3 regions of the Paenibacillus sp. FSL H7-0716 genome follow, and region 1 is predicted to be linked to each of the others. Evidence: riboswitches for the same ligand, from Rfam matches in the RefSeq annotation. Region 1 holds a riboswitch; each other region holds the start of a gene.
What was found. Region 1 has a riboswitch for cyclic di-AMP ahead of MHH60_RS02800 (APC family permease). Riboswitches for the same ligand answer to the same signal wherever they lie in the genome.

Region 1 (8,640 bases):
ACAGAGCTAATTACACCCTTTCAGTAGATTAAACGAACATGATTACGATAAGCAAAAAGAGCCCGCAGTTCGCTGCGGGCTCTTTTTGCTTATCATTTATTCTTCTCCAATGATCTCCACTTCAGTTTCCAGATCCACACCGAATTTATCCTTCACAGTCGCTCTTACATGGTGGATTAGCCCGATGTAATCACTGGCTGTTGCATTATCTGCATTCACAATAAATCCCGCATGCTTCTTGGATACCTCAGCACCGCCGATTCTTGTACCCTGTAAGCCGCTCTCTTGAATTAACTGACCTGCAAAACGGCCAGGAGGCCGCTTAAATACACTCCCACAGGATGGATACTCCAGCGGTTGCTTCGATTCACGTAAATAAGTTAACTCATCCATTTTTGCCTTGATCGTTAAAACATCACCGGAAGTCATAGCAAATTTGGCCTCAAGTACAATGTACTCACCGCTTGCGAACACACTTTTTCTGTATCCCCATTGCAGCTCATCACCTTGCAGAGTTACCATTTGCCCATTCTTATTTATAGCTAGTGCACTATGCAGGACATCTTTGATCTCACCGCCATAAGCACCTGCGTTCATATAAAGCGCTCCACCAACAGTTCCTGGAATGCCACAGGCGAACTCAAGACCCGTAAGTTCCTTATCAAGCGCATATCTGGAAACATCAATTATTTTGGCACCACATTGCGCATATAAGAGATTGTCGCGAATTCCCATTTCGGTCAGTCCTGCCGTTTGCAGAACGATCCCACGTACACCTCCATCACGGATAATCACATTGGAGCCATTCCCAAGTACCGTAAGGGTTATCCCATTTTGTTCTGCATATGTAACGATCTTTTGAATTTCATCATAAGTAGCTGGTGCAGCCAAAATATCAGCCTTGCCGCCCATTTTAGTGTACACGTGATCTTTTAAATTCTCATGACTTTTCACTATTCCTGCAGTCATTAGCTGCTCTAGGTCATCTTGAATTTTGTCAATATTCATGTTTTCATGCTCCTTTAACCATGTATAAATGATGGTCCTTGATCTATTTTAAAGAGTTATTATGAAATTGTAGGCAACCACAACTGTAACAACGAACAGGCTCCCTTGTCAATGACAGGAGCCTGTTCGTTGTATGATTTTAGATGATAATTACACAGCTTTATAGGCAGCAAGCTCGTAAGGAAGACACAGTGGCACACCCGTACGTGGATCCGGAACGATATCCGCTTCAATTCCAAACACTTCCCGCAATACATCTGGTGTCATAACCTCAGTAGGTGAGCCTTCGCTAACCACAGTACCGGACTTAATCGCTACCATATGCTGCGCATAACGAGTAGCATGATTCAAATCATGCACGACCATGATGATGGTACGGCCCTCTTCCTCATTCAGCTTTTGCAAAAGTTGAAGAACTTCGAGTTGATGCGCCATATCTAGGAACGTTGTAGGCTCGTCAAGGAATAAAATATCTGTTTCTTGTGCTAACGCCATAGCGATCCAAGCGCGTTGACGTTGTCCACCTGAGAGACGGTCAATAGGGCGATCATGAAAAGATTCCATTCCCGTAACAGAGATGGCGTTGGAGATGATGTTACGATCCTCAGCGGTCATCGTGCCAAATCCCTTTTGATGAGGGAAACGACCGTAGCTGACCAGCTCAGACACCGTCAAACCGTCAGGAGCCGTTGGGTTCTGCGGTAGAATCGCTAGCTGACGAGCAACCTCTTTAGTTGAAAAGTTATGAATTGATTTGCCGTCCAGCATTACGGTGCCACTCTTCGGCTTCATAATCCGGGCCATCGTTTTGAGGATTGTAGATTTACCGGAGCCGTTAGCGCCCACCAGTGCGGTGATTTTTCCCGTAGGGATAGACAAGTTCAATCCTTTAACTATAGTAGCCTCTGCATACCCAATACTTAATTCTTCTGTATTCAAACGTTCTGACATGATCTACAACTCCCTTAAAAGATTTATGGAGCTATGCTCCTAAGTATGAACGAATTTACGCTTTAGACTTGGCGAGTAAATATAAAAAGTAAGGTGCGCCAATAATCGCAACCACAATGCCAGTAGGAACTTCCGCAGGTTGCAGCACCCATCTGCCGATGGTATCGGCGGTAATCATAAGAAGCGAGCCTGTCAAAGCACTAGCAGGTAGTAACACCTGATGACGGGGTCCCACGAGCCTGCGAGCCAGGTGTGGTGCTATCAGGCCGACGAAGCCAATACCTCCGCTTACTGCGACGCAGGCGCCGGCAAGCGCTACGGCTGTTACCAGAAGGAGAATACGTTCCTTCTCCACACGCATTCCTAGACCTAATGAAGTATGATCTCCTAGATTCAATACATTTAGAACCCGGGCTTTATAGAAAGCGAACGGTAACAGAATCGCGATCCAAGGCAGCAAAGCAAGGACGAATCTCCAATCCCCACCCCATATTTTCCCGGCGATCCAAGTAGCTACAAATTGATAATTATTAGGATCAAGCCTAAGTGCCAATACAAGCTGGCAAGCATTGATTCCTGCAGCGACCGCAATCCCGATAAGGATCAGCCTTGTAGGAGACAGACCATCTGCCTTCCGGTAGGCAAGAATATAGATTAAAGCTGCGGTCAGGCCAGCCCCACCAAGCGCTAGGAGAGGCAAGACAAATATCGGCGCTGCTGTTGTAGCCGGAAAAAACGAGATGAAAATGATTACCGCAAAACCTGCACCAGCACTTATTCCCAGCGTAGCCGGTTCAGCGAGTGCATTACGTGCAAGACTTTGTAGAATACAGCCCGATACTGCAAAGCCCGCTCCAACTAACAATGAAATTACGATGCGGGGTAATCTGAAATCAAATAAAATAAGCTTTTGCTGATGTGTTCCATCACCCAGCAGTGTATGTAATACCTCCAGTGGGGATAGACGCATAAACCCTGTATTCATACTGACTATAAACACAACGACGATCAGTATAGCAAGGAGTGATAACACCGTTAGGGCGCGTGTACGGCGTTCTTTTTCATCTGGAGTAAGGGTTAATTTGGGCATTACAGCTCCCCCTTCCGCTTACTCGCTAAATAAATAAAGAACGGTACGCCGATGATGGCAATTAAAGCTCCTAGCGGTGTCTCATAAGGTGCATTTATCATTCTTGCGGCAATATCTGCAAAGATAATCAATAAGCTCCCTAGAACTGCCGAGCAAGGGATAATCCAGCGGTAGTCCACTCCAACGAAATAACGTGTAACATGCGGAATAATTAGTCCTATAAAAGCAATCGGGCCAACCGTTGAAACCGCACTTCCAGCTAAGATAACCACAACAATCATACATGCCAATTGAACTAACCTTGTCCGCTGCCCCAGACCAACCGCAACTTCTCTTCCTAGGCTGAGCAATGTGACGGATCGTGATAACATCATCGCTGCAATTAAGGCTACGGCCACCCAAGGGAATATAATCTTGATCTGAGTCCAGCTAGCTCCACCCATCCCACCAGCTAACCAGAAGGCTATGTCCTGAGATAAGTTGAAAAGAATAGCTACTCCCTGACTAATAGCAACCAATAAAGCACTAACTGCCGAACCTGCTAATGTCAATCGCAAGGGGGTCAGGCCATTAAAAGAAAGCGAACCGATTCCGAATACGATAAAAGAGGCCACAGCGGCACCGATAAAGCAATACAACATTAGTGAAGTGAATGAGAGTGAGGGTGCAAAAGCAAATACTATTGCCAGCGCTACCCCTGCTCCTGCATTCAAGCCTAACAGCCCTGAATCCGCAAGCGGGTTTCTTGTCATCCCCTGCATGATAGCCCCTGCTACTGCGAAGCAAGCACCGACTAAGGCGCCAGCAATAGCACGTGGAAATCGCAGTTCTCTAATCACCTGATGTTTTTGTAAATCTGGATTGAAATGAAATATAGCTTCCCATACCGTAGCTAACTTGATATCTGCCGCACCCACTGAGACCGAAAGTGCCAATCCGAAGGCAATGGCAGCAAGTCCAAAAATAAGAATACCAATGGCAGCTGCCGGTCGGGTATGTAGAGCTTTTTTAGGTTCATTGTTAATACGATTTGCGAAATCTGAGGGTGAAACCATGAGTCGTCTCCTTATTCAATAGTTACAATGGTTTATATGATAACAACAATCATTCTCATTATCGCAAAAATATTTATGTTGTACAATTGCAGGAACGATTTTTCCGTACTATGGGATTGGTTTATAAAAAAATGGTGCAGATCTTTGTATCCCGAGATACTTGATCTGCACGCCCTTCCCCACCGAAATGATCAGTCTCATTCATGGTGAATTACGACTTTTATTTCACAAGACTTTTTAGCACATCGTCAATGATTTTGCTGCCAGCGTTCGCACCACTGTAAAGCCAGCTGCTCGTTGAACTCATTTCATGCACATTTCCAGCTTTTACAGCTGGGATGCCCTTCCAGATTGCACTATCTAGGATCTCCGAACCCTCAGTCTTATCACTATTTACAAGGAAAATATGATCTGCGGTCAGCTCAGAAAGCTTCTCTAGCGAGATCGGATTCCAAGTTGCTCTTGTTCCTACTGGGATCTCTGTTACTAAGTTAGGCAACGTTACGCCAAGGTCTGTATATAATACAGCTCCACTGCTGCGGGTTTCGTCTACAATATAGAAGTTTTTTTGCACCAACCATAGAATCGCCGCGGACTCTTGTCCAATAGCTCCTGCAAGCTGTTCTTTCGCAGCCGCTGCTTTAACATCATAATCTTTAATGGCTTTTTCTGCTTCAGGGGTTTTGTTCAAAATCTCACCCATCTTGAGCAACGATTTGCGCCAATCTTGATTTAGTTCATCCCCAATTACATAAGTGGGTGCAATCTTATTCAACTGATCGTAAATCCCGTTCTGAACAGAAGACTCCGATGGGATGATAATAAGATCCGGAGCAAAGCTGGTTACAGCCTCTAACGGAAGATCGTAACTAATTGTAGGAACATCCTTCAATTCAGTGGCCAGATAATCCTGAACGCCATTTGTAACTGACCATTGAGCTACTGGAGTTACACCCAGAGTTACCAAAGAGTCCTCCAAATATGAACCCAGCACGCGCTGTGGATTAGCTGGAATCGATACTTCATGACCCATTGCATCAGTTAACGTCTTAGGTGCAGCAGGTGCCTCTGTAGATTCTGCTGTAGGAGCTGTTGTAGGCGCTGCTCCTGCATTTGATGAACTTTCAGCATTATTATTACCACAAGCGGAAAGTAAAAGCGTCATCACTATTAATCCGCTCATCGTTACTTTCATGCTTCCTGATCTTTTTCTGTTAAGCCAAAACATTAAAAACCCTCCTATATGTAACTGCTTTGATATTCAAAGGTGATCATTACCTCTGCTTCACTTTTAAATGATATTGATTCTCATTCTCTATGTCAACATATAAATTTCAAATTCTGTGGATTTGCAACAATTTCCTTCATATAAAATACAAAAGAGGTTATATTCCGAACGTTCCGGATATAACCTCTTTTTTTATCTTCTGCTTATTTATTTAAATGATAAGGGACAGTCGCTACTACAACGTCCTTTTGATTCATTAGATACGAGCGGATTAAAAAGCTGGTCTGATTATGAAGCACGGCTTGCCACCAATGTTTGGTAATAAACTGTGGAATCAGAATTGTGATGTGATCCGTCGCAGCTGTCTTCCACTCTACCGTATCGATAAACTTCACTAACGGACGAATGATACTACGATATCTGGAACGAAGTACAATCAGGCGTACACCTGGATTCCATTCCTCCCACCGTTGCTCCATCTTATGAATGTCTTCTTCATCAAAGCCTACATACACAGCAACAACATTATCTGTTAGAGACTTCGCATAGCTGATGGAATGTAATACAGCACGTGTAACCCCTGCAACAGGAACAACTACAGTACTTCCTTTAATTACAGGTTTATCAGTAGCAGGACATATACGCAGTTGATCCGCAGTGTTCAAATAGTGCTTATGAATACGGTGGAACACGAACATTACAGCAGGTAAGAAAATGAATGCCATCCATACGCTTGAGAATTTAGTAATGATAAAAATAAGTGTAATCGTCAATGTAGTCAGCATACCGATGGTATTTACTACAAATCTTTTCACCCATCCAGCGGGTCTGGTTTTGATCCAATGCACCATCATCCCCAGTTGGGATAAGGTAAAAGGAATGAACACGCCTACCGCATATAGTGGAATCAACCCTTCCGTATTCCCATGGAATGCAGTCACAAGTATGATAGACATAACTCCTAGAAAAATAATGCCATTTGAGAAGCCCAGGCGGTCACCACGGACCATAAATGCATGTGGCAGATATTTATCTTTTGCAAACATAAAGGCGAGCAGCGGAAACGCTGAATATGCTGTATTAGCTGCCAAGAACAAAATCACTGCAGTAATCCCTTGAATGAAAAAGTACAATCCGCCACGGCCAAAGGTCGATTCAGCGATCTGAGAGACAACCGTAGCCTTTTCATCTGGCACAATACCATACCAATACGCCAGCACAGTGATTCCGGTAAACATAAAGCCAAGGATAAGTCCCATGATCATTAGCGTCTTGGCTGCATTTTTCTCAGCCGGTGCTTTAAAGTTTGGGATCGCATTAGATACGGCCTCAACTCCCGTTAGGGCTGAACAACCAGAGCTAAACGCTTTTAATAGTAGAAACAAACTTACATTAGATACGGCGCTTCCTATTTCAGGAACATTCGCATGCGCGCCACCCATTGCATATTTAACGATACCGGAGATAATCAGAACAACAATCGAAACCACAAACAAATACACGGGAATTGCGATAAATGAAGCCGATTCAGTCACTCCGCGAAGATTAATGATTGTTAATAGAACGATAACAGATACAGCGATGAGAACAGTATGATTATGAAGACTTGGAAAAGCCGATGTGATCGCATCCGTCCCTGCCGAGGCACTAACCGCTACGGTAAGAATGTAATCCACCAATAATGAACCCCCAGCGAGCAGCCCTGTCGGAATACCAAGATTACTCTTGGCTACGATATAAGCTCCGCCTCCTTGCGGATAAGCAAAAATCGTCTGCCGGTAGGATAAAATCAGGATGGCCAGCAGGCCCAATACGGCTAATGCAATTGGCAGGGAATACCAGATGGCAGTAAACCCGGCAGCCACCAGTACAATCAGAATTTGTTCTGTTCCGTAGGCTACAGACGAGAGCGCATCAGAAGACAGGACAGCCAGTGCTTTAACCTTGGATAACTTTTCATGATCGAGTTCATTCGACTTCATCGGACGTCCGATCAATAGTCGTTTTACCTTGCTTACCATGGTGGATACAGTTCCTTTCTTTGGGAGCTGAAACGGAATTTCCGTGCGCTGTTTTCATCGGTGGATTTCATAAATGCAGACACAAAAATAAGCATACGGAAATGATCCGCATGCTTATGCATGGTCATTTTCCCACCTTGCTTACGAGGTTAGCTGGCGGATTCGGGCTGTGGTTATAGCCCTACGGTAGAGATCTGTTCGACCCGGTTCCGATTCACCCCATTGGCATGAATGCCAAGTTTGGTTCCCCCGTTTTTCCTAAGAAAATTCAGCGCATATTCAACTTCTCACAAGGTCTAATATTAGTCTACAAAGTGCCTACAGTAAAGCGTTGAAAAAAATGAAAAAAGAATGAAAAAACATCCAATAAGCTCAAATATAGCGTCTTATTGGATGCTCTCTTTCATTATCTTCAATTATCCCTCTAGCCCGTGATTTTAATACCTTTTCAGCGTTTTTGTACCTTCCAAAGTAAAAACTAAAATCCTAAGCTCTCCTCTGCATCTACTTCAATCACTTCTTCTTCCTTACGTCCATACCAAAGAAGGAGACTAATTAAAGCAAACGCAATTAAAGCTAACAAAGGAATCGTTATAAATCCGAAGTAGTTCAAGTAATCTTTATTACAAGGAACACCAATTGTACAAGGTAGAACTTTACTTAACGCTGGAATCTTCTGTTCCGCATAATGATAGATTGAGATACTGCCACCAATCAAACTTAATGGAAGCACATAAGGAATGATGCGCTTATCTCCGCGGAAAGTGGCAATTCCCAATAAAAATAACTGTGGATACATAAAAATCCGCTGAAACCAGCAAAGCTTACAAGGTTCATAATTCAAGACTTCACTTAAATACAAGCTACCAGCTACAGCTACCAAAGAGACGAACCAGGCCAGATAGAGGCAGTTACGCTTGCAAAAAGATAGGAATTTTGTCACTTTGCCTCCACTGCTTTTGCGGCGGCGTTAATTTCAGATGTAATCGCTTCAATATCGAAAGGTTCAGCCGTTTTCACTCCATTAATGTAGAGCGAAGGCGTATTTGTCACGCCTGCGTCAGTTGCCAACTGAATATCTTTCTTCAGCTCATCTGCATAAGTTTTCTCTTGGATGTCTTTACGCAACAGATCGTAATCGATCGCTAATTTCTCTTTTTCAGCAAGGCTTACCAAGAAATCCTCAGTGGCCCATTCCTCGCTCTCATCCCCTTGCTGCGCATACACAGCATCATAGAACTTCCAGAATTCATCCTTATTCTGATGGTATACAGACAATGCAGCTAA
Region 2 (12,704 bases), on a different contig from region 1:
GTGTTACAGCAGTGAAACGGCTGGAGCGTGGGTATCTGTTATCGATCAGTGAGATCGGTGCAGCACAGCGTATTTTACAGCAGGCGATAGCACAGGGTGAAGTGGAGCATTTTGAAATCAAGGAACCTACGTTAAACCAAATCTTTATCAGAGCGGTGGGTGAATCTAATGAATAAGATGGGGACAATTATCGGCTTTACCTTTAAAAATAAAGTTAGAACGAAATCATTTATGATTACTACTTTGATTCTAGTATTATTGCTCAGCATAGGGATGAATCTTCCCTATATCATCGATCAGTTTAAGGGTGATTCGGCCAAAAGTGAAGTTACTCAAATTGCTGTGATTGCTGAAGAGGGAAATCAGGTTGCAGAATTGTTGAAGGCTTATACTGCGCCAGAGGGCATGCCACAGGCTAAGATAGTACAATATGCTTCTGCGGAGGATGCCGAGTTAAAGAAAGCATTAGATGAAGAGACAGTAGAAGGTTATGTTACTTTTGCGGAACCTACTGGTGAAGGGCTTCCACCCGTTACTTATCATAGTAATGATGGAGAACTAAACGGAGATGTTCAAGTTTATCTTCAAAATGCACTTCAGCAAGCAAACACACAATATATCGTTGGTGACAAGCTGACCTCTGAACAGATTGCTGCAATGTCAACACCAGTGCAGATTACTACACAACAGCTTAACGCAGGCGGTGGCAGTGAAAACTCTCAGGAGGACACTCCGGCCATTAACTACATTATCGTATATGCCATGCTTATGTTGTTCTTTATGTCCATTATGATGACAGGCAACATGATTGCCGCTGAGATAACCTCTGAGAAGAGCTCGCGGATTATGGAGATTCTGATTACAAGTGCCTCACCTTTAGCGCAAATGTTCGGTAAAGTTATCGGTGTTTTCCTAGTAGGAATACTACAAATTGGGATCTTTGTCGCAGCGATCGTCGTCAATTTGACGCTCCCGCATAATGCGACTGTATTGGCTGATTTTGATCTCGATTTAGGTCAGCTCAATATTAACTTGCTGCTATATGGATTTGTCTTGTACGTATTAGGTTACTTCCTCTATGCCTTGATGTATGCGGCTGTAGGTTCGATTGTCAGCCGTACGGAGGATCTCGGTCAGGCGGTAATGCCAATCATGATGTTAGGCTTCGTAGCGTTCTATGTTCCACTGTTCAGTATCTCCAATGCAGATACTCTAGTGGTTAAGATAGCGAGTTATGTGCCTTTCACCTCACCATTGACGATGCTGCTCCGAATTGGTGTCGGCGAGGTGGCGATCTGGCAAGTCATTGTATCGCTGCTGATCCTGCTTGTGACTACCTTCATCTTCGGATGGCTGGCGGCCAAGATCTATCGTACCGGCGTACTGATGTACGGCAAACGCCCAAGTATTAAAGAAATCAGAAAAGCAATGAAAGCTTACAAGATCTAAGATGACCTCATAATAACTTTTAAGGAGTGCTAATGATGTCTACAAGCGAACAATATACCATTATGCTTTTAATGAGTTCGGTATCGCTGGCTACGGTTAGTAGAATGCTTCCGGATGGCTCCACTTTTATGGATTTCGTTCAAGGCGTATTGACCGGTGTTGCTATAGTGGGGATGTTGGCAGGATTGTGGATGTACGGTAAGGCGCGTAAGAGTAAAGTGTAATAATAGTAGGCACTGAATTTTCGGGGGTATCCTAACAGCCATTTATGGTTGCTGGGATATCCCCGTTTTTGAGTTGGCAAACTCTTTGTATACGAGCTGATCTAGCTAACGGACCCAGCAGTACTTAAATGCAACAATCATCGAGATTTAGCAAGATATCGGACACTATAGTCGCTATTGGCATGAAAAAGGGTGAATTAGTAGCTCTTTTAACCAAATTGTTGCACTGGAGTCCGATACTATGCTCAAAAGGCAATAAACGTGCAAGTAACGTCATCTGGGTCCGTAAGCCTTGCCTTGGTGGAAGATGATTAGGGCTTGCTTTAAGACGATCCGAGACGCTCATCGCTCGGGATTTCTACTGGAGTCCGGACACCGGCTATATTTGAGGAAAAGCTTCAATTAAAGGCTCCTGAGTCCATTAGTCGCTTCATGCGCTCAAAGATCGTTTGAATTCTAGTCAGAGACTAAATTATAGAAAGATTTGCGCTCGTTAGTATATCCGCTTGGGCGGTCATCTGCTCCCGTACAGCTCTAAGCTGTGCTTTCAGTGCGGGAACACTTTTTTGCAGAATAATGCTTATTTGAGAAAGAGGCAGCTTTAAGCCGTACCACAATACCTTCACAAGCTGTTCCTCCCAAGGTAATGCCTTAGCCGATAGAAGCGAGCGCCGGGCAAAAGAATCAGCACACTGGCGAATACAAGTGCGGTAAGCGTGGATAGAGAATAACTGAGGGTCGAAGTCATCCTGACGATATATTTTATGAAGCTCTGTGAAGGTACAGATAGTAATCTTGTCTGCCTCATTAGATTGTTCTAACAACATGGAACTAAGTACGTAGACTTCATTAGTATACTTTTTAACACACTCTGCAAATTTAGTACTGTAGGTGTACACGGAAGGTAAGGGGTCAGGCATGGTGAACACGATCCTTTCAGAATGAGAGATTTGCTTGAATCTATAATATAGAAAAATAAGAGATGGATTTATTGATAAGATCGGCGGTGTCTGGTTCCGGGCAACTGTGTTTCTGCTGGGAGGCAGTGGATAAAGCTTTGGAAGGTTTGTAGTAGAGCCGTTCACTTCTGGAATTGCTCCCCCCAGCTGCAACACTGTACAGACGCCCCTGCTGAATATGCCCTGCCAAGGATTTGCCCTGGAGCTTGGCCTTTAAATCCTGCAAAGCACCCTGAACTAGCTCAAGCTTAACCTGCTCCCAATCTGAACCTTCGCGGCGGACCTTATCCAGCGCTTCCTCAAGACGGCAATGACAGATAGCCCGTAAAAAAGAGCTCCATTTAATGAGATCAAAATTTTTGGTGTTGGCAGAGATCAGACAAGCCCCCCAACTGCATCCTCCCTTACAAGTGAGCTTCAGAATACCATAACGGCAGCCTTCAGCCCCTTCCATTCCATAGTGGATAGGCTCGGGTTCATCCAATACAAATACTTCAATGCGGGATAGTCTGCGCTGGTCCATAGTAGGGTTCCTCCTTAGATTTCCAAAAGCATTAAGTCAACATGATGAGTGACACTAGCCTTTTCTACACAAGCGAGCATTTCCATTTTATTCTCACAGACTGCGGTATGCTCTAACCATAGTCGGAACTTCTCTTTCCGTATAACAGATAGATGTAAGGGAAAGGTGCTGCGGGATCTCAAGACATACCAACCGGCGCTTACATCTTTCCAAGGCTCCTTGAAGGCTGTAAACCACGGGAGTTTTTGGTGCGATGACCAATCCTGCTGCTGCTGTTGTTCTCGAATTTTTTTATATATTTCATATACAATCTTAGAGTCTAAACAGTCTTTACAAGAAGAAGGTGTGCTGAACTGGCGAAGGGCTTGAATCTGGTTCTGGCCAAATGCATAGCCTACAATGTACCTGTGATTATTTTCTTCGAACCACAAGGCCCCGAAACAAACGTAATTTAGACTTATCGGCTCAAGCAGCCCTTGATGTATCCCTAAATAATAGTGCTTCAAAACATTCACCCCATCCAGCGTGCTATCACCTAATAGGCTCAGGTAACGCAAAAACCGCAGCAAGAGGAGGACCTCTGCTGCGGTTTTGGATTACAGGCAGATATACCTGGGCCAAAGCGTGGCGGATCAAGGGTCTCTCTCTTTACGCTTACGAGGTTAGCTGTCGGATTCGGACGGTGAGAGTCGCCCTACCTATTGAGACTTACGCAGTCTCCTTTGGATTCACCCCAAGTAGGCCAGACGGCCTGATGGTTCCCCCGTTCCCTGCAAATGCAGGAACTCAGCGTTGATTGTTTTTCATGAATTAGATTCAACCCGAATCATACTCTTTTCAAGATTTTCTGTAAAAAACGGAAAATGTTCTTTTAGAGCAATTTTAACCATATCCTGCCGACTACGACTGAAAAACGAGGTAAATAGGTATTTATGGCGTGTTATCGCGCCTCTTTCTCGCTCAACCTCAGCTTCTTGCGTTTCTACCTATAAAGGGAATTTACAGTTTTTTTGCTCTAAAAAGGTGAATAAAATCACATGAGTTATAGATAGCGATTAAACGCCCGAAACTCGAGTAAACAAGAGATATAGAGAGATTAGATATCAAGTAAGCGCTATCTAATGGGAAAATAGTTTTTAATTTGCATTATTTTGGCATCATTCAGGTTTTACAAGTCTTCGTGCATAAGAGTATGATTACTCCTGTTTCAACGACAATCGAATATTTGATCCGCTTAATTTCCGATAAGGAAAGCGGGGGAACCAACAATCGGCAGCCGATGTGAGAGTCGGAAGCCGATTATGGGGTGAATCCTGTAGAGGGTGCGAGTGAGCTCGCATCTATACAGGTAGGGCGACTCTCACCGCCCGAATCCGACAGCTAACCTCGTAAGCGTATGGAGAGAGGATGAGTGCAATGTGACCGCTAGCGAGCCACAGAGGAGATCCTTTGTGGCTTTTTGCTGTGCTCTTAGAAGCAAAGCATTTATGGAGGCCTCCCCTAAGAGGTCGCTAAATTCATCATTAGCGGTATTTGTTAGGCAGCGTCTAATGACGTGACACAACCGAGCTTTAGGTTGTGCCCGAAAATGACGATAGGTCAACATCCTTTCGGAGATTTTCGTTGCCTCCTTGTTGTAAATGAGCAGGAGGAGAAAAAAAGATGACGGATCAGAATGAATATGTGCTTGTATGTGCGCCTACAAAGGCGGGAGAACATTTCATTAAACTTCTGAAGTTCAGGGGTATTAAGATGGCGGGATTAACCAACAATGTGGCTGAGAAAGCTTTACTTGAGGAGCTCGGGATTGAGCAGGTTATTCTAGTGGATACTCGCCATCAAAGCACTTGGTTTCGCCCGTCGTTCCCGGTAGGCAGGGTATATCTGTTTGAGAGCAGCTTTCCGCTTTGCTGCCGCTATATCCAGATGTGCCGTACCTGGACGACACAGCCAATTTTTGTGATTACAAGTTCAATAAATCCTAGATTGGTCTATAAAAGACTTGGTGCGAGCTATGTAATCTATTCCCATAGTGGTGATGCTGATTTTCTAATCGATAGATCACCTCATCAAGGATAATGGAAGGAGTGCGGAAGATATGATGGATCTGTATATGGTGGCTTCGTTAGCTGTAATTTACGGGTTGTTTTATGGCTTTATGCGCTGGTGCGCAGGTGTAGTTGAGGATACGGGGAGGGATAAGCTGTGATTCTAGTAATCGCTGTTACCCTACTGTTGTTTATATATCTGGTTTACGCGTTGATTCATCCTGAGAAATTTTAAGGAGGGGCATTCATGGGCATTTTGCAAATAGTCGTCGTAATTGTAATTCTCATCTTGCTGGTCAAGCCGATGGGGACGTATTTATATCATGTATTTTCTAACGAACCGAATCGTACGGATCGCTGGTTTGCAGGCACAGAGAAAGGTATTTATAAGCTGATCGGCCTGAAAAAACGGGACGGAATGTCCTGGAAGAAGTATGCACTCAGCTTTGTTTTAACTAATATCGTACTGGTTGCTTTCAGTTATATTTTCCTAAGATTACAGCGGGGATTGCCGCTGAACCCGAATGGAATTGCCGATATGGAACAGACGCTTTCATTCAATACGGTGATCAGCTTTATGACCAATACGAACCTGCAGCATTATAGCGGGGAGACGGGGCTATCGTATTTTTCACAAATGGCAGTCATCACGATGATGATGTTCACGTCTGCAGCGAGCGGATTTTCTGTTGCGGTTGCTTTTGTCAGAGGGATTACAGGACAGAAATCAGTCGGGAACTTTTTCGAGGACTTTGTAAAAGCACATATTCGTGTATTCATTCCATTAGCTCTGCTAGTTTCATTGGTGCTGGTAGGATTGCATGTGCCACAAACGCTCAAGCCATCGCTTGAGGTCACTACACTCGAAGGGCAGACGCAACAAATCGCTATCGGTCCAGTCGCTTCTTTGGAATCAATTAAACACTTAGGTACGAATGGTGGCGGCTTCTTCGGAGCCAATTCAGCGCATCCTTTTGAGAACCCTAATCCACTTACGAACGTTCTGGAGATTCTCTCTATGTGGATGCTGCCAGCCTCTTTGCCATATATGTACGGATTGTTTGCTAAGAACAAACGTCAGGGCTGGGTGATTTTCACAGCAATGATGACCTTGTTCGTTCTGCTGCTGGGATTGAATTATTATGCGGAAACTAAAGGCAATCCCGCTATTAATGCGCTGGGGATCGAGTCTTCGCAAGGCAGCATGGAAGGTAAAGAGGTGCGTTTTGGGATCCCGCAATCTTCGCTGTTCACTTCGGTAACAACGGCAGCTACGACAGGTAGTGTTAACAATATGCATGATACGCTGACACCGCTGGGTGGCATTACCCCTCTGGCCCTAATGATGCTCAATAACGTCTTCGGGGGAAAAGGTGTCGGATTAATCAATATGCTGATGTATGCCATCATGGGCGTCTTCTTATGTGGATTAATGGTCGGCAGAACACCAGAGTTTCTCGGGCGAAAGATAGAAGCCAAGGAGATGAAGCTGATTGCGATTGCCATCCTTGTGCATCCGTTCATTATCCTTGTACCAACAGCAGGTGCGTTCTTAACGGACTTGGGCAACAGCTCCATTACGAATCCCGGATTCCATGGACTTAGCCAAGTGTTATATGAATATGTCTCTTCTGCCGCGAACAATGGTTCAGGATTTGAAGGGCTTGCGGACAACACCACCTTTTGGAATGTTACAACTGGGATCGTAATGCTGCTTGGCCGTTATGTCTCTATAATCGCGATGCTGGCAGTTGCAGGTTCACTGATCCAGAAGAAGCCAGTTCCTGAGACGATTGGCACATTCCGCACAGACAATGGTCTGTTTACCGGAATTCTGATTGGTACCGTAGTAATTATCGGTGCGCTGACGTTTCTGCCGGTCATTGTGCTCGGCCCGATTGCAGAATATTTGACCTTACGGTAGGAAGAGGGAGAACAAGATGAGTACTGTAAAAAGAAAAAAGCTGCTGACGGGACCCATACTCCTAAGCGCTGTAAAGGATAGCTTTATTAAGCTTAACCCGGTGACGTTAATCAAAAATCCGGTCATGTTTGTAGTCGAAATCGGTACGATTATTGTATTGCTTATGGTACTGGCCCCCGGATATTTTAATGCAGAGAAATCGGTAGGCTTCAATATCACAGTGTTGTTCATTTTGCTATTCACAGTGTTGTTTGCCAACTTTGCTGAAGCGCTGGCTGAAGGCCGCGGGAAAGCCCAGGCGGATTCACTCAAGAAAACGAAACAGGATATCACAGCTAACAAACTCGTTGGAGGGTCTGTGAAGACCGTTTCTTCTTCCGAGCTTCGTAAAGGAGATATCGTCATCGTTAGTCAGGGAGAACTTATCCCTGGCGATGGTGAAGTAATTGAAGGGCTGGCCTCCGTAGATGAATCGGCAATTACAGGTGAATCTGCACCTGTTATTAAGGAAGCTGGCGGAGATTTTGGCTCAGTCACAGGCGGCACCCGGGTAGTCAGTGATGAGATTAAAGTCAAAATTACCAGTGATCCCGGTGAGTCATTCCTGGATCGGATGATCTCCCTCGTTGAAGGGGCGAAACGTCAAAAGACACCCAATGAAATTGCATTAAATACACTCTTGATCAGTCTGACGTTGATTTTCCTGATTGTAGTAGTGACCTTGCGGCCTATTGCGACTTATCTGGGCGTTGATCTAGATATTCCTGTTATGATCGCTCTGCTGGTCTGTCTGATCCCGACCACAATCGGGGGACTGCTCTCCGCTATCGGGATAGCAGGGATGGACCGCGTCACACAGTTTAATGTCCTTGCTATGTCAGGGAAGGCTGTTGAAGCTGCCGGCGACATTAATACAATGATTCTAGATAAGACCGGTACGATTACTTTCGGAAACCGGATGGCGAGTGATTTTGTGCCTGTTGGAGATGAAACGGAAGCTGAGCTTACGGCTTGGGCAGCTATTAGTTCGCTAAAGGATGAGACTCCGGAGGGACGTTCTGTTATTGAGCTGGCTAAGAAGCTGGAACGCAGCTATGACAGCAAACTTGCTGAAGGCGGAGAGTTCGTAGAGTTTAAGGCTGAGACCCGTATGAGTGGCATAGATCTACGTGATGGACGATCTGTTCGTAAAGGGGCAGTCGATTCCGTGAAGAAATGGGTACAGTCGAAGGGCGGAGTCATTCCCGCGAACCTCGACAGTAATTCCGATGCTATCGCTCGGATGGGGGGGACCCCGCTTGCTGTTGCGGTAGACAACCGGATTTATGGACTTATTTACTTAAAGGATACGGTTAAGCCAGGCATGAAAGAGCGGTTTGATGAGCTGCGAAAAATGGGAATCAAGACTATCATGTGTACAGGGGACAATCCGCTGACCGCAGCTACTATTGCCCGTGAAGCAGGGGTAGATGATTTTATTGCAGAAAGTACACCTGAGGATAAAATAGCGGTTATCCGCCGTGAGCAGAACGAAGGCAAGCTGGTGGCAATGACTGGCGATGGTACAAATGACGCACCTGCCCTTGCCCAAGCTGATGTGGGCTTAGCGATGAACAGTGGGACTACAGCCGCTAAGGAAGCAGCAAACATGGTTGATCTGGACTCCGATCCCTCGAAGATCATTGAGGTTGTAGCTATTGGTAAACAGCTACTGATGACGCGGGGCGCGTTGACAACGTTCAGTATTGCGAATGATATCGCTAAATACTTCGCAATTATTCCGGCAATGTTCATGCTCGCTATTCCTGAAATGGAAGCCCTGAATGTCATGGGATTGGGTTCACCTAGCTCGGCAATTATATCTGCATTAATATTTAATGCGATTATTATTCCGCTGCTGATCCCATTGGCTATGAAAGGTGTCTCGTATAAAGCGATGAGTTCTACGAAGCTGCTGGGACGTAATATTTTTATCTATGGTTTAGGTGGGGTAGTCGTTCCATTTGCGGGCATCAAACTTATTGATTTGCTCGTAAGTGTATGGATATAACAACGGATTGACTAATCATTGAAAGGGTGAGAGCATCGTGAATAACAGAAAGTCGATTGCGGACGCTGAAGAACAGTTGTCATCATCGAAGGGTGCTAATTTCTTTATCATATTACGGCTATGTCTAGTGTTTGTTGTTCTCTGCGGAGTGATTTATCCGCTGACTACTACAGCGATTGCTCAAGTTCTGATGCCATCGCAAGCAAACGGCAGTCAGCTGAAGAATGACGCGGGAGTAGTTGTGGGCTCAGAACTCATCGGGCAAAGCTTTACGGATCCGGCGGTATTCCATGGCCGTGTATCCAGCATTGATTATAAAGCGGAAGCTTCAGGCTCCAATAACTACGGCCCATCCAACCCGGATATGCTGCAGCGGACGAAGGATTCCATCACACAGTGGCAGCTGGATAATCCGGATGTGCCTGTAAATAAGCTGCCGGTTGATTTAGTAACCAACTCAGGTTCAGGTCTTGATCCGCATATCACTCCTGCGTCAGCAATCGTGCAGATTCCCCGGATCAGTAATTTGACCGGGCTTCCAGCCACGCAGCTGGAAGAGCTAGTGAATAAGCAGACCGAAGGTCGCGATCTAGGGCTGTTTGGTGAAGAGCGGGTAAATGTTCTGAAGCTGAACATGGAGCTGCAGAAATTAACGAACAAATAAATATAGCTAATATCCCTGCCCGATTGTTCACATTGGGTCAGGGATATCTTGCTTTCTGGCATAGAAGAGTGCATGGATGATCGGGTTATTAAGGAGTGGTCTTGATGGGAACATATCGGAGGAAGACGCCGGAGGAACTGCTGCTCTCTATTTATGAGCTGCATCGTGGACGCCTGAAGATCTATATAGGTCCGGTCAGTGGATCAGGCAAGACCTATCAGATGCTGCGTGAGGGTCAGGCGCTGAAAGCACAGGGCATCGATGTTGTAATCTGTGCGGTTTCAACCAACCAGAGTCCAGAAACAAGGGATCAGCTGGGTGACTTGGAACGGATTCCAAGTATTCATTGGTTTCAGAAGGAGATCGAGAAGAAGGATCTGGATGTGAAGGCCATTGTGGCGCGTAATCCAGAGGTTGTACTGACCGATGGATTGGCTCATCATAATCGCGAGGGTGCGGAGAGATCAACTAGGCTGGAGGATATCAAATATTTATTGGGCTGTGGAATTAGTGTCATCACAACTGTAAACGTATACGAGCTGGAGGGCGCAGCAGATCTAGCGCGGAAGTGGACGGGGATTGAGGTGGAATATTCCTTGCCTGCGGAAGTGCTCACCCTTGCAGATGATATCGTTCTAATTGATGTGACTCCGGAAAAGATACTTCAACGTTTGTCCGAAGGACATTTGGGCAAGAAGCAGCGGACTTCGCTTTTTAACAAAGGGAATCTAAGCAAGCTGCGGGAGCTGGCGCTGAGAATGGTTGCGGAGGATGTTAATGGTTCGCTGGAGAAGCATCGGGAGGAGCAAGGATTGCTGGGGGCTTCGGGGATTGCCGAAAAAGTGTTGGTGTCCGCACAGTATTATTGGAATGGCTCGATTCATATCCGCCGTGGACAGCAAATCGCTAAACGGTTAAACGGAGATCTGGCAGTGGTATCCTTCTGGAAGCAGGGCCTGACGCCCTCTAAGGAAGCAGCAACCTTCAAGCGATCCCTATGGAAGCTGACTGAGAAGATTGGGGCCTCGATGGAGGAGATTTCTTTTCGCTCGAAGAGGGAGATTCCGGGACTTCTAGTGAAATACGCTATCCAGCATAATATTACCCGTATCGTTATGGGACACTCCAAGCAAACGGCGTGGCAGGAGCTGTGGAAGGGTTCGATTGCTAACTCATTGTTAAAGCAAATCCGCGGAGTAGATGTGTTTTTCGTGGCTGATCGTGCTGAGCGTGAGGGAGAGCGTGTTCTTCCTACCCGGCAGAGCCGAAATGAGCGGAAAGCCGATGCCTATCACAGATTAAGCACTCAGGAAGTAAAGGATAAAATCGATGCGATTCGTGGGGGCACATTTAAAGTGTACATTGGTGCTGCTCCCGGGGTGGGCAAGACTTATAAGATGCTGCGAGAAGGAAATGATCTCTTAAAGAGAGGGATCGATGTTGTTATTGGATTACTAGAAACGCATGGACGTAAAGAAACCCTTGAACAGATCGGTGAGCTGGAGATCCTTCCGCGACTGAGTATTGACTATCGGGGGACTATCCTTGAGGAAATGGATACGGCAGCTATCATTAAGCGTAATCCGGAGGTCGTACTGGTAGATGAACTGGCACATACCAATATGCCGGGCAGCAAACATAAGAAGCGGTATATGGATGTTATGGAGCTATTGGATGCGGGGATCTCTGTAATCTCCACAGTGAATGTTCAGCATTTAGAAAGCTTGAATGATGCAGTAGAACAAATTACCGGAGTTAGAGTGAGAGAGACTTTCCCAGACAGCATTCTGCAACGGGCCGACGAGGTTGAACTTATCGATGTATCCCCAAAAACACTGCAAGAGCGGATGAAGGATGGAAAAATATATGCGATGACCAAAGTAGATCAGGCGCTGGGGGCTTTTTTCAAAATCGGCAATCTAATCGCCCTCCGTGAACTGGCCCTGCGGGAAATTGCTGATGATGTGGATGAACGTCTGGAGGCCTGGGAACGTGTCGGGTCGCTGCGGGGACCTTGGCGGCGGCAGGAAGTGATCTATGTGTGCATCACCTTAGGAGATCATGCGGAGCGTCTGATTCGGCGCGGTTTTCGGATTGCCTATCGTCTAAAAGCTTGCTGGTATGTTACGTACGTACAGGAATATAAGCAGAGTGGGCCTTCTTACGATAAACGAATTAATGATTTGAAAGAATTGACGGAACGACTGGGTGGAACGTTTAAGATGATTCCTAACGTGCTCCCCGCACGAGTGTCTTCCTTGTTGCTTGAAAGGTCTCAAGCCTTACAGAGCACACAGATTATTATCGGCCAGTCCCAACGCTCATGGGTGCGTAAATGGCTGCGTGGGGATGTCACTAAGCAGATTCTGCGTTCGGCCAGAAATGTAGATGTACTGGTCGTGGCAAATCTTATGCGTGAGGAACCCTAAGCTTTAGAACAATGAAAAAAAGGGATTCCTTGCCGATTGGCTGTTGGAATCCCCTTTTTTGTAAGCATATATCAAGTGCTAAATGATTAAACGAATGAATTACTGAGCAGCTTCGAGGAGTGCTTTCAGCTCGGGAAGATTGAATCCTTTGGTGGCGTGATCCCCTGCTACTGTAACAGGAACACCCATGAAACCAAGCTTTTCGACTTCCTCTTGATAGATTGTGCTAGTCATAACATCTCTTACTTCAAAAGGGATACCTTGCTCGGTAAGATATTGTTTGACCAGATTACAATCGCTGCAGCCTGCTGTTGAATAAACAATCACTTGCTGGCTCATTGGTTCACAGCCTCTTTGATAGCATCTCTTGTGATCTTCCAGTGGGAAGTGTTCCAGCGAACCTCATTATCCTCTAGCAGGAAGAGCTGTGGAGA
Region 3 (10,765 bases), on a different contig from region 1:
CCTTGACTTGAGTCAACGTAACGCCGATTAAGTCCTCCACATCGCACCAGTTTTTCCTAAGGCGCAGCATCCCGCTTTCAAGTTGAACCATGCTGAGCAAATTTATCACCAGTCGATTCATGCGAAGAGCACCGTCCCGGATCGTGAAAAGAAGCTCCATGCGATCCTCCGAAGAGAATAGATGCTCGCCCTCGATCAGACCGGTTGCCGAGCCGATGATGGCTGCTAGTGGGGTGCGCAGCTCATGGGAAACCGAATTCAGAATCGCGGTACGAAGCCGTTCCGACTCTGCTGTAAGATGAGCAATCTTGGCTTCCTCCGCCAGCTTGACGCGAGCTATTGCGCTCGCCGCCAAGCCTGCGAGCGCTTCGAGGAGCTGCATTTGCTCGGTTGAGATCCCATTTAGTGTTTGTTTTGGATAGAATACCATGACACCATAGATGCGTTTCTCAGCCCGAAGCGGAATAAAGTTACCCGGTGATTCGTTCAAGTCGGCCGTCTCGCCGTGTTCAAACATTCGCTGCGCGACAGAGAGCTCCGCATTCTTTTGGCTATCGTCGGGATGCTCGGCGGTCCGATGGGCAAGAACCAGGTTGTTCCGGTTATTGGTCAAATAGATCGCGATTTCTGTCTCCAGGGTTTGTGAAACTTGTAGAGAAAAATGGTCAAGCATGGAATCGATATCCGCGATCGCGCTCATCTGCTTGCTAAGCGCGTACAGCGCAGCGGTATGTGCCTCTTTTTGCTTGGAATAATGGACCTGCCGTTTCAGCCTAGCCGCCAAGCTTGCCGTTAATGTCGCAACCGCCAAATAAACGCCAAATGAAACCAGATAGCGCAAGTCTGACACGGCAAAACTTGCAACGGGAGGCACGAAGAAAAAGTCAAAGGCCAACACTCCCAGGATCGCTGAGTAGAGAGCAGGGCGCAAACCCCCGTAGACGGCATTGAAAAGAACCGGAAGCAAATAAATAATGGCGATATTGACCAAATCGAAAGCAAGACCAAACGGTTTTAGTACGAAGGTCATGAGAACGATTAGTACCGTTGTGAATAGGTACGCTCGCAACGAAATCCATATTGCTTTCCATTTCGACATAACGAATCACACCCTGCTTTTTCTGAAGTTCCTCCCATTAGGTTACTGTAAAAAAGGAGTAAAATAAACCGGCTTTAGGCGTAAAAATTCCGTAAAAAAATATGAAAAGTCTTAAAAAGATGAGCATATTCGAGGAAAATGAAGATCTCGAACAAAAATGAAGCCATTACAAGCATAGATGACACAATCTAATCAGTTATGCAATGTGCTGCACTTTACAGTATTTTGGTCTCGGAGTAACATACGATCCATGATTTGAATCGCTTTTCAATTAAGAATTAGCATTCGCTTAATTGCCATTCAGGCAAACGGGGGAACCAACTACGGGACGGAACTTGTGTGAGAGCAAGCAGCCAATCCGGATGGGGTGAATCCATCTGCTTATGCGGAGCATAAGCGAGGGTAGGGCGACTCTCACCGTCCGAATCCGTCAGCTAACCTCGTAAGCGTGGAAGCAGCTCTTTGTCAAAAGTGTTGCTTATGGAGAGAGAGGATGATGAAGCTTGTGATCGTAAGTTTCGACCACAGGGCTTATGCCTCTGTGGGTTTTCGTTTGCTCATTTCGGAAAAAAATGATCATCGTTTAAATCGCTGAATTCTTCGTTTCAGGACGAAGGAGCGGGGGAACCAGTAGAAGCCAGGCTTGTCGGCTTCATGGGGTGAATCGCTGGTAAATCCGGTGTAGGGCGACTCTTGCGCCCGAATCCGACAGCTAACCTCGCAAGCGTCTTAAGAGAGGCAACAATTGTCGTAATTAGACACGGTGCTTTACTGTGCCTAAGAAGCTGACGAAGAGTTCCTCTTCCGAAAGCTTCTTTTTTGTTGCCTGAACAAAGATGGAGGAGATCGGTCATGGTATCCCATGATAATGAATTTATTGTCGTATCCGCGCCCAATAAAGCCGGAGTGCAATTTATCAAAACTTTAAAATTTAAAGGAGTGCCTTTTGCCGCGATTACAAATAATGAAACGGAAAAGTCACGATTGGAACATTTAGGAGTAAAGAATCTCATTACGGTGGATACTACAGAGCGTGAGAGATGGATCATTCCTGAACTATCAATCGGTAAAGTTTTTTTGTTCGAGCGTAGTTTGCCTCTTTGTTGCAAATACATTCAGATCTGTCGTTCTTGGACGGGAAAGCCGATTTACGTCATCACAGAGAGCAGTAATTCCAGGCTCATCTATAAAGGGCTAGGGGCCAATTATGTGATCCACTCCAATAGTGATGATGTTTCATTTTTGCTTGATTAGCTTGGGCAGAAGGTTACGAGGAGGAGTGAATGGAAATGATGGATCTGTTTATGGTTTTGGCGCTGGCAGGGACCTATTTATTATTTTGCGGTTTTCTGGCTTGGTGCGGACGAGTTGTGGGTGAATCAGGGGGAGAACGCCAATGATCATGGTAATCGTGTTTACTGTTTTCATTTTTCTGTATTTAGTCTATGCGCTTGTGAATACGGATAAATTCTAAATCGTTACATGAGTGTACAAAATGAAGCTTACGATGCTGGCTTTCCAATGGAAAGCCTTTAGGAGGAAATACAATGGCCATTTTGCAATTTGTGGCGGTCATTCTGATTTTGCTTTTGACCGTCAAGCCTTTGGGAACCTATATCTTTCATATTTTTTCCAATCAGGCCAATCGGACGGATAATATATTCGGGCCAGTGGAGAAGATCATTTATTGGCTGACCGGTCTAAAAAACCGTTCGGAAATGAACTGGAAACGGTACACGCTGAGTTTAATTTTGACCAACGTTGTACTGGTGGCTGTCAGTTATCTCATTTTACGGATTCAAAACATCTTGCCGATCAACCCAAATGGAATCGACAAGATGGAATCCACACTTTCCTTTAATACCGTCATCAGCTTTATGACGAATACGAATTTGCAACATTATAGCGGTGAAACAGGATTGTCATATTTCTCGCAAATGGCCGTCATTATGATGATGATGTTTACTTCAGCTGCAACCGGAATCGTCGTCGCGATCGCATTCATTCGCGGCATAACGAGTAAAGGCAAGACGCTTGGCAACTTTTTTAGCGATTTTGTCAAGGCGCACACCCGCTTGCTTATTCCGTTAGCCATTATCGTTACACTCGTGTTGGTCGGTTTGAAAGTGCCGCAGACATTGGATCCAACCATTCAAGCTACGACGCTTGAAGGAGCGTCGCAACAAATCGCGACTGGTCCTGTCGCTTCACTCGTATCCATTAAGCATTTGGGAACGAACGGGGGAGGATTCTTCGGTGTAAACTCCTCACACCCGTTTGAAAATCCGAATCCGTTAACCAATGTGATTGAGATGCTATCCATGTGGTGCATACCCGCCGCGCTTACTTACACATTCGGCAGGTTCGCCAAAAATAGAAAACAGGGCTGGGTTATTTTTAGCGCTATGCTAATTTTGTTCGTAGCCTTCCTGTCGGTTGTCTATACCTCGGAATTGAGAGGAAATCCAGCGTTAAATGCGCTGGGGATGGATGCTTCGCAGGGCAGTATGGAAGGGAAGGAAGTTCGGTTCGGAATTGCGCAATCTGCTTTGTTCACAACGGTAACCACCGCTGCAACAACGGGAACTGTTAACAACATGCACGATACATTAACGCCTTTAGGCGGTCTGGTGCCGCTGTCACAAATGATGTTGAACTGCGTGTTCGGTGGCGACGGCGTCGGGCTGGTCAATATGCTGATGTACGCCATTTTGGGGGTATTTCTTTGCGGACTAATGGTTGGACGTACGCCGGAGTTCATGGGACGGAAAATTGAAGCCCGCGAGATGAAGCTTATCGCCATTGCTATTTTAGCCCATCCGCTCATTATTCTTGCTCCAACAGCCATCGCATTTCTCACCGATTTGGGCAAAGGTGCGATTAGCAATCCGGGCTTCCACGGGATTTCACAGGTACTGTACGAATATACCTCTTCGGCCGCGAACAATGGTTCCGGATTTGAAGGATTGGCTGATAATACAACGTTCTGGAATGTCTCTACAGGTTTGGTCATGCTGTTCGGACGGTATATTTCCATTGTTGCGCTGCTTGGCGTTGCCGGTTCTTTGGCCGCAAAGCAATGGGTGCCGGAAACAATAGGTACGCTGCGTACGGACAATAAACTGTTTGTTGGGATACTGGTAGGAACCGTTTTGATTATTGGGGCGTTGACCTTTTTACCAGCCCTTGTGCTTGGCCCCATCGCGGAACACTTGACACTCCTTAAATAGAAGAGGTGAGGAAATGAATACGAAACGAAAAAGCTTGTTATCAGCGGGTATGCTTAAAAAAGCAATTGTAGATAGCTTCATGAAATTGAATCCGGTCGCGATGATGAAAAATCCGGTGATGTTCGTCGTAGAAGTGGGAACATTCGTCGTTTTGTTGATGACGCTGTTTCCGGGTTATTTCGGTATCGAAGGGCGTACAGGGTTCAATGTAACTGTATTTCTGATCCTCCTCGTTACTGTATTATTCGCCAACTTTGCCGAAGCATTGGCCGAAGGCAGGGGGAAAGCTCAGGCCGACTCGCTCAAGAAAACAAAAAAAGAAGTGACAGCCAATAAAGTGATCGGTAGTGGAATAAAAGTAGTTCCATCTATAGAGTTGCGCAAGGGCGACGTGGTTGTCGTCTCACAAGGGGAAATGATCCCAGGAGACGGTGATGTGATCGAAGGTCTGGCTTCTGTAGACGAATCTGCCATTACCGGTGAATCGGCCCCCGTTATTAAAGAAGCGGGTGGTGACTTTAGCTCAGTTACCGGCGGCACACGGGTGGTCAGCGATCGAATTACCGTACGGATCACAAGTGACCCTGGCGAATCGTTCATCGATCGCATGATCTCTTTGGTAGAAGGCGCAAAGCGCCAGAAAACACCGAATGAAATTGCACTGAACACGCTATTAATCAGCTTAACACTCATCTTTCTGATCGTTGTGGTGACATTGGCGCCGATGGCCAATTATCTGGAGATTAAACTGGAGATCCCCGTATTGATATCGTTATTGGTATGTCTCATTCCAACGACGATAGGCGGTTTATTATCTGCCATCGGGATTGCCGGGATGGACCGGGTCACCCAGTTCAATGTGCTTGCGATGTCAGGGAAAGCGGTTGAGGCGGCTGGCGACATCAATACGATGATTCTCGACAAAACGGGTACGATTACATTCGGAAATCGGATGGCCAGTGAATTTATCGCAGTGGGAAATGAGTCCACTTCAACTGTGGCACAGTGGGCGGCAGTAGGTTCCATGAAAGATGAAACTCCTGAAGGCAGATCCGTGCTAGAACTGATGAAAAAAGAAGGATTGTCCTTTAACGAGCTGCTTTCGGACGGAGCTGAATTTATCGAGTTTAAAGCAGAAACCCGCATGAGCGGCATGGATTTACAAGACGGGCGCAAAATTCGTAAAGGTGCGGTTGACGCGATTAAGAAATGGGTTAGCGCTCAGGGGGGCAGTATTCCTAATGATTTGGATCAGAAGGGAAACGCGATTGCCTCGGAGGGGGGAACGCCACTGGCCGTTGCCGTTGATAAACAGATTTTCGGTTTGATTTATTTGAAGGATACGGTGAAACCTGGTATGCGGGAGCGTTTTGACCAGCTTCGAAAAATGGGGATCAAAACGATCATGTGTACGGGAGACAATCCGTTGACGGCTGCGACGATTGCACGCGAAGCTGGGGTGGATGATTTTATTGCCGAAAGCAAGCCGGAAGACAAAATTGCCGTCATCAAGCGGGAGCAGGCGGAAGGAAAACTGGTGGCCATGACCGGAGACGGGACGAACGATGCCCCTGCACTGGCACAGGCGGATGTAGGGCTCGCCATGAACAGCGGCACGACGGCGGCGAAGGAAGCGGCGAATATGGTTGATCTCGACTCCGATCCTTCGAAGATCATCGAAGTGGTGGCAATTGGCAAGCAACTATTAATGACGCGCGGCGCATTAACCACATTTAGCATTGCGAACGATATCGCCAAATATTTTGCGATCATCCCGGCGATGTTCATGCTGGCAATTCCGGAAATGAACGTGTTGAATATTATGGGACTGGGCACACCGATGTCCGCTATATTGTCCGCGCTCATTTTTAACGCGATTATCATTCCGCTGTTGATTCCGCTAGCGATGAAGGGGGTTGCGTACAAACCGATGGGCTCCGCGCAGTTGCTCAGCCGAAATCTTTTCGTTTACGGTTTAGGCGGTGTGATCGCACCGTTTATCGGAATCAAATTGATTGACTTGGTTGTCCACTTGTGGGTGTAGATAATCGACGAACGTGAAGATAGGATGAAGAGAACCAGAGAGGAATGAAAAAGGATGAATAAAACGGACCATTTTCCTGGACAATCGGGCGGATCGTATCTGTTTTCGATCGTGCGGATCAGTATTTTGTTTGTTGTGCTATGCGGTATTATCTATCCGTTAGCATGCACAGGAATCGCTCAAGTGTTGATGCCGGGCAATGCCAATGGCAGCTTGATTAAAAACAGCAGTGGAGAAATTGTCGGATCCGAACTGATCGGGCAACAATTTACCGATCCGAAATATTTTCAAGGCCGGGTTTCGAGCATCGAATACAAAGCGGAAGCTTCCGGTTCCAATAATTATGGACCTTCCAACCCGGATCTGGTAAAACGGACGCAAGAGTCTATTGAAGAATGGAAAAAAAACAACCCGGATGTACCGGTCAGCCGATTGCCTATTGCGCTGATCACAAACTCCGGTTCAGGATTGGATCCTCATATTACGCCGGAATCGGCCAAGGTACAAGTGCCACGCATCAGCAAATTGACAGGCCTATCCACGAATGAGTTGGAAAATTTGGTGAACGAGCATACGGAAAGCCGCGATTTGGGGATTTTCGGGGAACCCAGAGTCAATGTGCTGAAATTGAATATCGCACTGAGCGAACTCATCAAAAAGTAAGGTTATGCATGCCCTGCCTATCCCAAATAGGCGGGGTTATCGCGTTTTACTGTGAGGGACGCGAAGGGAGAAAAGTATGGAGAGTTTTAGAAGAAAAACAGCTGAAGAAATCTTGTATTCCATTTCCAAGCTTCATCGTGGACATTTAAAGATCTACATTGGTGCAGTCAGTGGCTCTGGTAAAACCTATCATATGCTTCGGGAAGGTCAACACCTTAAGCAGCAGGGAATTGACGTTGTTATCTGTGCGGTTTCAACGAGGCAGCGACCGGAAACCATGGAACAACTCGGAGATTTGGAACGTGTGCGAAGCATCCACTGGATGAAGGATGGAACAGAGCGTAAAGACTTGAACCTTGACGCCTTGATTAAACGTAATCCGGAAGTGGTATTGGTCGACGGGCTTGCCCATCGCAATCGAAAGGAGGCCCGATTTCCGACACGTCTTGAGGATATCAAATATTTGCTGAATCATGGGATCAGCGTCATTACAACGATCAATGTATATGAATTAGAAGGTGCGACAGAACTGGCGCAAAAGTGGACCGGTGTCGTAGTGGAGGAGACAGTCCCCACAGATACGTTGGAATTTGCCGATGAGATTCGATTGATTGATGTATCGCCGGAAACCATTTTAAAGCGTTTGGAAGAGGGACACGTGAACAGTGACTCCACACCCTTATTATTTAAACGAAGCAATATCGGGAAATTGAGAGAACTGGCTTTGCGGCTTGTGGCTGAAGACGTCAACGATTCGTTGGAAAAATACCGCGAAGAACAGGGGTTAATCGGGCCGTCCGGAGCGGCGGAACGTATCCTTGTATCGGCGCAATATCATTGGAACGGATCGATTCATATCCGCCGCGGTCAACAAATTGCCAAACGATTGGGCGGAGATTTGCTTATCGTTAGCTTTGTTCCTCCGAAAAAAACGCTATCGAGAGAAGCAGCCACTTTTAAACGTTCCATTATTAAGCTTGTAGAAAAAATAGGAGCGAAGTTTGAAGAACTTCCATTGCCACACAGATGGCTGCTCCCCCGCACTTTAGTGCACTACGCAGCCCAGCATGGGGTGACGAGAATTGTACTCGGTCATTCCAAGCAAAGCCGATGGCAGGAGCTGTGGAGGGGATCGATTGCAAATGGCATTCTCAAAAAAACGAAAAAGACGGATATCTATTTCGTTGCGGATCGTGCTGAAAAGGAAGGGGAGCGGATATTACCGACCAAGATGCAGGCGACAAATCGCTCGGAGGATCATTACCGCAGGCTTAGCGATCAGGAAGTGGAGAAAAAAATGGGGGAACTGCGAAGAGGACGTTTTAAGGTCCTCATTGGCGCTGCACCCGGTGTCGGGAAAACGTATACGATGCTCCGCGAAGGGAATGACCTGCTGAAAAAAAGAATTGATGTCGTAATTGGGCTTCTGGAAACGCATGGCCGAAAAGATACGATGGCGCAAGTCGGTTCGCTGCAAACAATTCCTCGGGCTAAATTCGAATACCGAGGTACGAGCTTGGAAGATCTGGATGTCCAAGCAATCGTTCGCCGCAATCCGGAAGTGGTGCTTGTGGATGAACTGGCGCATACGAATGTGCCCGGCAGTAAGAACAAAAAAAGGTATGAAGATATTGTTGAAATTTTGAATGCAGGCGTTTCCGTTATTTCAACGATGAATGTACAGCATTTGGAAAGTCTGAACGATGCTGTTGAGCAGATCACCGGAGTCCGTGTCCGGGAAACCATCCCGGACAGCGTTTTGGGCATGGCCGATGAGGTTGAACTTATTGATGTTGCTCCGAAATCGCTACAGCAACGAATGAGAGAAGGGAAGATTTACGCGCTGGATAAAGTGGATCAGGCGCTAGGCAACTTTTTTAAAACGGGTAATTTGATTGCTCTGCGTGAATTGGCTCTTCGGGAAATCGCCGATGATGTGGACGAAAGATTGGAAGCTTGGGAAAGAAACGATTCGCTTCGCGGACCGTGGAGAAGGCGGGAGACCGTTTTCGTCGGAGTAACAACCAGTTCCAACGCCGAGCGATTAATCAGGCGAGGGTTTCGAATCGCTTATCGTTTAAAGGCTGACTGGGTTGTAACGTATGTTCACGATCATGCTGTGGTTGCTGATGAGTTGAAAAAGCGCATCAAAGTGTTGGAAGACTTGACAGCGCGGTTGGGCGGCAGGTTCATAATGCTGTTTGCCCGGAATCGGAGGCAAATTCCATATATGTTGCTGAACAAAGCTAACGATATTCAAAGTACACAAATAATTATCGGACAATCCAAGCGGATCTTGTGGGAAAAAATATGGAAACCACCAGTGATTAGGCCGATTTTGCGTCATGGGCGTCATATGGATGTGTTGATCGTGGCCGATTTTGATCCTCTCATTCAACTGGAAGAAACGTAGCGTTCTATATGTTATCTGAGGTTTGCCTTAATCAAAACGAAGGATTACGCAATAGGTACTTTTGGGGAGGAGTGAGATGTGTATTCACTCGAAGGACGACTTGTTATACTAGCTAGCGGCGGAAATCTTAATGCATTTGTGGAATTGGTTAACATGTACAAAGATAAAATATATGACGTGGCTTCTCGTATGTTAAAAAGTGGGCATGATGCGGAAGAGGTTGTGGCCGAAACTTTTATTCTTGTGTATCAAAATCTCAATAATGTCGATCTTTGTAATCATCTAAAAATCTGGATATTTAAGGTTGCTATGAATTCATGCTTGCAACGACTGCGGAAGCAGAAAGAAGCTTGGACACAGACGGAAGCAGCTTGTGAAACAGGATGCTTAACAGGCACACAGCAACAAGTGAATCAAGCCATTGATGCTTTACCAGAAAAACATAGGATGGTTGTTATTCTTTTTTATTGTCACCGCTTTTCACTGGGAGATGTAAGTAAAATATTAAATATGGATGTTGGAACGATCAAAACATATTTGCGCTATTGTCGAGAGTTTATCAGTGAAAGAGTAACCTATCATTGAGGATCTTGATAGATAAGGAGTTGGGAATATTGCCACTCTGGAATGTGAACGGGACTTCACTGTACTTTGAAGTTTATGGTAGAGGAACTCCCCTTATTTTTATTCATGGTTTTGGATTAACTCACGAGATGTTTGGGCCTCAGATAGAATTTTTCAAGAGATCATGTAAAATTGTACTTGTTGATCTAAGGGGAAACGGACAATCGGGGAAATTAATGGTTCCTAATGATAGCATCATTGAAACCCAATGTGAAGATCTCAGCATACTGCTTGCTTATTTGGGTATTAAACGAGCTGTACTCGTTGGCGTTTCGTATGGCGGTGTATTGGCCCAAAAATTCTCGCAATTATTTCCGGATCAAGTAAGTGCAATCATCATATCTGATAGCTTTAGTAAAAATGTCATGACAACCATTCCGGGAAAAATGTTATATGCGATAACTGCCGTCGGTTGGCTATCCTACTACTTGCCTGGTGAATTCTTTATACGCTCACTTAAGATTATGTATTACAGGTGGGACTTGGCTTACCGTGCGATAAGAAAAGGGATTCTGGAAAAAAGATCCAGAGAATTGCATAAACAGAGGATAGCTGTCAGTAGGATTGACTATACCCATTTTCTTCCCCTGATTGAAGTGCCCGTGTTGTGTATTGTAGGAGCAAATACACTTACAGGAGTTAGGCATATGAAGGAGACCGCGAAGTTGCTTGCTAATGTACGCTTTGAAGTT

Region 2: another riboswitch for cyclic di-AMP. It lies ahead of MHH60_RS24480 (hypothetical protein); the one in region 1 lies ahead of MHH60_RS02800 (APC family permease).
Region 3: another riboswitch for cyclic di-AMP. It lies ahead of MHH60_RS28360 (hypothetical protein); the one in region 1 lies ahead of MHH60_RS02800 (APC family permease).

What each region holds. Positions count from the first base shown of each region.
Region 1 is NZ_JBBODA010000001.1:622,957-631,596, forward strand. It holds gene MHH60_RS02770 (hypothetical protein) at 1-32, shown strand, start outside; gene murB (UDP-N-acetylmuramate dehydrogenase) at 97-1,008, opposite strand; gene MHH60_RS02780 (ABC transporter ATP-binding protein) at 1,159-1,959, opposite strand; gene MHH60_RS02785 (FecCD family ABC transporter permease) at 2,015-3,049, opposite strand; gene MHH60_RS02790 (FecCD family ABC transporter permease) at 3,049-4,104, opposite strand; gene MHH60_RS02795 (iron-hydroxamate ABC transporter substrate-binding protein) at 4,325-5,332, opposite strand; gene MHH60_RS02800 (APC family permease) at 5,536-7,353, opposite strand; cyclic di-AMP (ydaO/yuaA leader) riboswitch at 7,478-7,637, opposite strand; gene MHH60_RS02805 (disulfide oxidoreductase) at 7,832-8,296, opposite strand; gene MHH60_RS02810 (DsbA family protein) at 8,293-8,640, opposite strand, start outside.
Region 2 is NZ_JBBODA010000024.1:69,161-81,864, reverse strand. It holds gene MHH60_RS24510 (ABC transporter ATP-binding protein) at 1-176, shown strand, start outside; gene MHH60_RS24505 (ABC transporter permease) at 169-1,449, shown strand; gene MHH60_RS24500 (hypothetical protein) at 1,485-1,673, shown strand; gene MHH60_RS24495 (hypothetical protein) at 2,141-2,500, opposite strand; gene MHH60_RS24490 (hypothetical protein) at 2,634-3,155, opposite strand; gene MHH60_RS24485 (hypothetical protein) at 3,170-3,712, opposite strand; cyclic di-AMP (ydaO/yuaA leader) riboswitch at 3,793-3,957, opposite strand; cyclic di-AMP (ydaO/yuaA leader) riboswitch at 4,377-4,566, shown strand; gene MHH60_RS24480 (hypothetical protein) at 4,818-5,234, shown strand; gene kdpF (K(+)-transporting ATPase subunit F) at 5,361-5,438, shown strand; gene kdpA (potassium-transporting ATPase subunit KdpA) at 5,451-7,127, shown strand; gene kdpB (potassium-transporting ATPase subunit KdpB) at 7,144-9,177, shown strand; gene kdpC (potassium-transporting ATPase subunit KdpC) at 9,254-9,841, shown strand; gene MHH60_RS24460 (histidine kinase) at 9,946-12,270, shown strand; gene MHH60_RS24455 (glutaredoxin family protein) at 12,370-12,609, opposite strand; gene ytxJ (bacillithiol system redox-active protein YtxJ) at 12,606-12,704, opposite strand, start outside.
Region 3 is NZ_JBBODA010000037.1:23,536-34,300, reverse strand. It holds gene MHH60_RS28365 (ATP-binding protein) at 1-1,099, opposite strand, end outside; cyclic di-AMP (ydaO/yuaA leader) riboswitch at 1,376-1,563, shown strand; cyclic di-AMP (ydaO/yuaA leader) riboswitch at 1,679-1,842, shown strand; gene MHH60_RS28360 (hypothetical protein) at 1,952-2,353, shown strand; gene kdpA (potassium-transporting ATPase subunit KdpA) at 2,647-4,329, shown strand; gene kdpB (potassium-transporting ATPase subunit KdpB) at 4,343-6,373, shown strand; gene kdpC (potassium-transporting ATPase subunit KdpC) at 6,428-7,036, shown strand; gene MHH60_RS28340 (histidine kinase) at 7,113-9,449, shown strand; gene MHH60_RS28335 (sigma-70 family RNA polymerase sigma factor) at 9,528-10,034, shown strand; gene MHH60_RS28330 (alpha/beta fold hydrolase) at 10,079-10,765, shown strand, end outside.